3 regions of the Klebsiella sp. PK18 genome follow, and region 3 is predicted to be linked to each of the others. Evidence: predicted binding sites of a transcription regulator. Region 3 holds the regulator's gene; each other region holds the start of a gene.
What was found. Region 3 encodes PurR, which represses purine synthesis genes. Its sites were predicted from a motif close to CANGCAAACGTTTGCNTG; they were not measured.
Positions count from the first base shown of each region.

Region 1: tusA (sulfurtransferase TusA) is a predicted target of PurR. The motif match lies at 886-903, and genes of this name have one in related genera.
Region 2: pyrC (dihydroorotase) is a predicted target of PurR. The motif match lies at 823-840, and genes of this name have one in related genera.

Region 1 covers NZ_CM173493.1:313,816-316,084, forward strand. Annotated here, with positions in the region: gene AC3EMD_RS01460 (DcrB family lipoprotein) at 1-16, opposite strand, end outside; gene AC3EMD_RS01465 (7-cyano-7-deazaguanine/7-aminomethyl-7-deazaguanine transporter) at 90-755, opposite strand; gene tusA (sulfurtransferase TusA) at 962-1,207, shown strand; gene zntA (Zn(II)/Cd(II)/Pb(II) translocating P-type ATPase ZntA) at 1,746-2,269, opposite strand, start outside.
Region 2 covers NZ_CM173493.1:3,492,701-3,494,969, forward strand. Annotated here, with positions in the region: gene mdtH (multidrug efflux MFS transporter MdtH) at 1-99, shown strand, start outside; gene AC3EMD_RS17160 (lipoprotein) at 215-775, shown strand; gene pyrC (dihydroorotase) at 901-1,947, shown strand; gene dinI (DNA damage-inducible protein I) at 2,021-2,269, shown strand, end outside.
Region 3 covers NZ_CM173493.1:2,350,319-2,352,587, forward strand. Annotated here, with positions in the region: gene punR (DNA-binding transcriptional activator PunR) at 1-749, shown strand, start outside; gene purR (HTH-type transcriptional repressor PurR) at 768-1,793, opposite strand; gene cydH (cytochrome bd-I oxidase subunit CydH) at 2,086-2,178, shown strand.

The sequences.
Region 1 (2,269 bases), 2.0 Mb from region 3:
TAACCAAATTGCGCATTGACATCTTCCTTTCGATAAACGGCCACTAATGGCTCATCCGGCTATCTTAACACATCGGCCCGCGAGTACCTTTAACTCGGCTGTAATGCCGACAAATCAGATTTATCCGCCAGTCTTTTCAACAGCATATTTAACAGCACGCCGTACATCGGCAGGAAGAAAATAATGCTGATAAGCACTTTAAAGCTGTAGTCGACGAGGGCGATTTCCCCCCAGTGGGCGGCCATAAACGGGTCCGGGCTGCGCCAGAAAGCGATAAAGAAGAACGCGACGGTATCGCTGATGTTGCCGAACAGCGTCGAGGCGGTGGGGGCCAGCCACCAGTGGCGACTCTGCCGCAGGCGGTTGAAGACGTGGACGTCGAGGATCTGCCCCAGCGCATAGGCCATAAAGCTGGCGATGGCGATGCGCGCGACGAAGAGATTAAAGGTGCCCAGCGCGGCAAAGCCCTGCCACTCGCCCATGTAGAACAGCGCAGAGATGCCGTAAGAGATAACCAGCGCCGGGACCATCACCGCGAAAATGATGCGTCGCGCCAGCGGTGCGCCAAAAATGCGTACCGTCAGATCGGTGGCGAGAAAGATAAACGGAAAACTAAACGCGCCCCAGGTGGTATGGAAACCAAAAATGGAGATCGGCAGCTGAACCAGATAGTTGCTGGAGGTGATGACCAGCAGATGAAATAGCGAAAGCCAGACGAGCGCTTTTTTGCGCTGTACGGTAGTAAACGGATTCATATTGTGACCTTTTTATGCCCGTCATGCTTCAGGTGAATGAGCAATCGGCAGCGGAACGTTGGGGTGAGGGAACCCAATAAAAAACGGCTGCATGATACTGCGTTGTCGGCGTAATGCAATGGTTGTTTTTCGCGCAAACGTTAACCTGGCTTGCGTACTGGCGAACTGGGGGTAAACTAGGGCCGTTTTGTTAACGTGAGACTAAAATGAGCGAACTTTTCTCCACTCCTGACCATACCCTGGATGCCCTGGGGCTCCGCTGCCCGGAGCCGGTCATGATGGTGCGTAAAACCGTGCGGACGATGCCGGTCGGCGAGACGCTGCTGATTATTGCTGACGATCCGGCCACCACCCGCGATATCCCGGGATTCTGCCGCTTTATGGAGCATGAGCTGGTGGCCCAGGAAACCGAAGCCCTGCCGTACCGCTATCTGATCCGCAAAAGCCACTGAGCTTTTCCCGGATAGCGGCGCGTAGCGCCTTATCCGGGCTACCCGACGGTCCGGAACCGTAGCCCTGCTAAGCGCAGCGCGAGCAGGGAATACCCCGGATGGCGGCGCGTAGCGCCTTATCCGGGCTACCCGACGGTCCGGAATTGTAGCCCTGCTAAGCGTAGCGCGAGCAGGGAATATCCCGGATGGCGGCGCGTAGCGCCTTGTCCGGGCTACCCGACGGTCCGGAACCGTAGCCCTGCTAAGCGCAGCGCGAGCAGGGAATACTCCGGATGGCGGCGCGTAGCGCCTTATCCGGGCTACCCGACGGTCCGGAATCGTAGCCCTGCTAAGCGTAGCGCGAGCAGGGAATATCCCGGATGGCGGCGCGTAGCGCCTTATCCGGGCTACCCGACGGTCCGGAACCGTAGCCCTGCTAAGCGCAGCGCGAGCAGGGAATACCCCGGATGGCGGCGCGTAGCGCCTTATCCGGGCTACCCGACGGTCTGGAACCGTAGCCCTGCTAAGCGTAGCGCGAGCAGGGAAGCCGGTATCTATGCTACAACTTCTTACGCAATAACCGCAGCGCGTTAGCCGTTACCAGCACGGTGGCGCCGGTATCCGCCAGCACCGCCAGCCACAGGCCGGTCAGGCCGAGCAGGGTGGTGACGAGGAAAATCCCCTTCAGCCCTAAGGCAATCGCGATGTTCTGGCGAATATTGGCATGGGTGGCGCGCGCCAGGGAAATCATCTGCGCCAGGCCGGTCAGACGGTTATGGGTCAGCGCGGCGTCGGCCGTCTCCAGCGCCACATCGGTGCCGCTGCCCATGGCGATGCCGATGGTGGCCGCTTTCATCGCCGGGGCGTCGTTGATGCCGTCCCCGACCATCGCCAGCGGCGCATCGGCATTCAGCGCCATGACGGCTTTCACTTTGTCCGCCGGCAGCAGACCGGCGCGGAATTCCAGCCCCAGTTCGCTGGCGATGGCTGCCGCGGCGCGCGGGTTATCCCCGGTAAGGATCACCCCCTGAACCCCCAACTGATGCAAGGCATCCACCGCCTGACGCGCGTCGTCGCGCAGGG
Region 2 (2,269 bases), 1.1 Mb from region 3:
CTGATGCTCGGCGCCATTGGGTTTATCACTTTCCTTGCCCTGTGGTGGCAATTCAGTCCAAAACGCTCCGCCTCCGGTATGCTGGAGCCGCGCACCTAAGCGCGTAGGTCCGCGGTTTCTCCTGCCTTTCAGCCTATTCTGCTGGCATGAAGAATGCTGACAGGTCATGATGCTTTGTGTCAGGATGAATGATGGTACGAGCTTGAGGAACCCCATGAAAAAAATATTGATCGCCGCGGCGCTGATTGTCAGCGGTCTGCTGAGCGGCTGTAACCAGTTGACCCAATACACGGTAAGCGAGCAGGAGATAAACCAGGCGCTGCAGAAGCGTAACCATTTCGCCAAAGATATCGGTCTGAAAGGCGTTGCCGATGCCCATATTGAGCTGCAGAACCTGACCAGCGCTATTGGCCGTGAAGAGCCGGGTAAAGTCACGCTGACCGGGGTCGCCAACGTCGATCTGAACTCCCTGTTCGGCACCCAGAAAGCGACGATCGATCTGAAGCTCAAAGCGCTGCCAACCTTTGACAGAGAGAAAGGCGCTATCTTCCTGCAGGAAATGGAGGTGGTCGATGCCAAAGTGGCGCCCGAGAAGCTGCAGTCGGTGATTCAGGCCCTGCTCCCCTATCTGAATCAGTCGCTGCGCAGCTACTTCAGCCAGCAACCGGCCTATGTCCTGCGTGAAGACGCCAGCACCGGCGAAGCGCTGGCGAAGAAATATGCCAAGGGCATAGAGGTGAAACCGGGCGAAATTGTCATCCCCTTTACCAATTAATCTCCAGGGCGCTACGGCGCCCTGAATTTTTTACGGAAATGAGTGCAAAGGAAAACGTTTACGCTTATCCTTAGTGCCCGGCAAAAAACAGCCCTGATGACTGAACCTATTAGCCGGAGCCTTCCATGACAGCACAACCCCAGGTATTGAAAATCCGCCGCCCAGACGACTGGCATATCCATCTGCGTGATGACGATATGCTGAAAACCGTCGTGCCTTACACCAGTGAGTTTTATGGCCGGGCGATCGTGATGCCGAATCTGGTGCCGCCTGTCACCACCGTCGCGGCGGCTATCGCCTATCGCCAGCGCATTATGGACGCCGTCCCGGCCGGGCACGATTTTACCCCGTTGATGACCTGCTATCTGACAGATTCCCTCGACCCGGCGGAGCTGGAGCGCGGCTTTAACGAAGGTGTGTTCACCGCCGCCAAGCTCTACCCGGCCAACGCCACGACCAACTCCAGCCACGGTGTCACCAGCACCGACGCCATTATGCCGGTGCTGGAGCGGATGGAAAAACTGGGCATGCCGCTGCTGGTACATGGGGAAGTCACCCACGCCGAGATTGATATTTTCGATCGTGAAGCGCGCTTTATTGACACGGTGATGGAGCCCCTGCTCCAGCGCCTGCCCGGTCTGAAGGTGGTCTTTGAGCATATTACTACCAAAGATGCCGCCGAATATGTGCGTGACGGTAATGAACTGCTGGCGGCCACTATTACCCCGCAGCACCTGATGTTCAACCGCAACCATATGCTGGTCGGCGGTATTCGTCCTCACCTGTACTGCCTGCCGGTACTCAAACGCAATATTCATCAACAGGCGCTGCGCGAACTGGTCGCCAGCGGCTTCAGCCGCGCCTTCCTTGGCACCGACTCCGCACCACACGCCCGCCATCGTAAGGAAGCCAGCTGCGGCTGCGCCGGCTGCTTCAACGCCCCGACCGCCCTCGGCAGCTACGCCACCGTGTTTGAAGAAATGAACGCTCTGCAGCACTTTGAAGCCTTCTGCTCGCTGAACGGCCCGCGCTTCTACGGTCTGCCGGTCAATGAAAGCTATGTTGAGCTGGTGCGTGAAGAGAGCACGGTCGTTGACAGCATTGCGCTGCCCAATGATAGCCTGGTCCCGTTCCTGGCGGGTGAAACCGTTCGCTGGACGATGAAGCGATAAAAAACGTAGCCCCCTGTTGTCAACGCCCACCAGATACTGTATAAATAACCAGTACCAAACACAGGGGGCAATTATGCGCATCGAAGTGTCTATCGCCAAAACGACCGCCTTACCCAACGGCGCGCTGGAAGCGCTGAATAACGAACTCTCCCGGCGTATCGCCGAGCAATTCCCGGCCATCGACAGTCAGGTGAGCGTGCGCTACGCCACCGGCAACCAGCTCTCGGTGTTCGGCGCCCTGAAAGAAGACAAAGACCGGATAAGCGAAATCCTGCAGGAAACCTGGGAAAGCGCGGACGACTGGTTTGTCCACGATCTCTCC
Region 3 (2,269 bases):
ATGTGGAGCTGACGCCCGCAGGGGTCTGGTTCTTACAGGAAGGGCGCTCTGTTATCAAAAAAATGCAGATCACCCGCCAGCAGTGCCAGCAAATCGCCAACGGCTGGCGCGGGCAGCTGTCGATCGCGGTGGATGATATTGTGAAACCGGCGCGGATGCGCCAGATGATCGTCGATTTCTATCGCCATTTTCCCGACGTCGAGCTCATCGTTTTCCAGGAAGTGTTCAACGGCGTATGGGATGCGCTGGCCGACGGCCGTGTAGAACTGGCGATTGGCGCAACGCGATCTATTCCGGTCGGGGGCCGCTATGCGTTTCGCGATATGGGGATGCTGAGCTGGGACTGCGTGGTGGCGAGCGATCACCCGCTGGCGAAGATGGAGGGACCCCTGAGCGATGATGTCCTGCGTAACTGGCCGTCGCTGGTGCGGGAGGATACGTCACGTTCACTGCCCAAACGAACAACCTGGCTGCTGGATAACCAGAAGAGGGTGGTGGTCCCCGACTGGGAATCGTCGGCCACCTGTCTGTCGGCGGGCCTCTGCGTCGGCATGGTGCCGAGCCATTTCGCCCGACCATGGGTAGATCGCGGCGTGTGGACCGCGCTGGCGCTGGAGAATCCGTTCCCGGATGCCGCCTGCTGTCTGACCTGGCAGCAGAGTGATGCCTCACCGGCGCTGAACTGGATGCTCGACTATCTGGGGGACAGCGACACGCTGAATCGGGAATGGCTGCGGGCGCCGGAATAATATGCGCCCGCAAACGTCTTAGCGGCGATAATCGACAAACGGGCCATCCGCCACGGAGCGGCGTTCGACCAGACGAGGATGCACTTCGATAGACTGTGACTCTTCGCGCTTATTAACGATACGATCCAACAGCATGTTAAATGCGGCTTCGCCCAGGGAATCTTTCGGCTGATGAATGGTGGTTAACGCCGGGCTGAAATAGCGGGCGTTACGCACATTATCATAACCGATCAGCGAAATGTCCTGCGGCACCCGCAGCCCCATTTCATCCGCCGCGCAGATAGCGCCCATCGCCATGATATCGCCGCCGCAGAACACCGCCGTCGGACGGTGCTGCTGGCTTAAGATCTGCTGCATAGCGCGGTAGCCGGACTCCGGCTCGAAGTCGCCCTGCACAATCCAGTTTTCCGGCACGCTGATATGCGCCTCTTTCATCGCCTGCATAAAGCCGGCCAGGCGGCCTGCGCCGGTGTTGCGCTCCAGCGGACCCGGGATCACGCCGATTTCACGATGGCCACGTTCAATCAGGTAGCGTCCGGCGATATAGCCGCCCTGGAAGGCGTTATCGATCACCGCATCGGTGAAGTCGGCTTTTGCTTCGCCCCAGTCCATCACCACCATCGGGATATGGCGATACTCTTCCAGCATGCTCAATACCGAATCCGGATATTCGGAACACATCACCAGCAGACCGTCGACACGCTTCTGCGCCATCATCGACAAATAGGCGCGCTGTTTTTCCGGATCGTTCCATGCGTTGCCGAGGATCAGGGTGTAGCCCTTCTGGAAGCAGCTCTTTTCAACAGACTCAATAATTTCAGCAAAATAGGCGGCTTCGCTACTGGTCGCCAGCAGACCAATCGATTTTGTATGATTGACTTTCAGGCTGCGGGCCACGGCGCTCGGCGAGTAGTGCAGCTCTTTGATCGCCGCCCACACCGCATTGCGCGTCTCTTCGGCAACGAAACGGGTTTTGTTAATTACATGTGATACAGTTGTAGTGGAAACGTTTGCGCGCTTCGCTACATCTTTAATAGTTGCCATTACATCTCACTCCATGCCTTGACCTGATCGCCTGATCATCGATACGTAAACGTTTGCCTACACACACCCTGAATACAATTTTCAACATTGCATCACGTCGGGAAAACGACACAGAACGACAGGAAGGGGTCAATGGCCGATACGCTTTTAAATTAGCGTGGGATTTTGTCCGATCTTGGGGCAAAGTGGAAGAGCAAAAATGTGCATCGCCCTAAATCCCGGAAGATTTTTGCGATTTTTTGTGCAAAAATGAGCAAGCTCACTTTTGGTGTGGGGATAACAAGAGGGAAAAATGATGGATACCAATTTAAAGTTTTCGCTGATCACCACGGTTATTGCCCTCGGCGTGATCGTTGCTTTCAGCCTGACCGCCATACTGCACTAATGTTCCAGTGAGGGAGGAGCGCGGCCTCCTCCCCGTATCCCGCCATTATTATCAATTCTGCAAAAATCTTTTGTCATTTCGTTCACTTTTG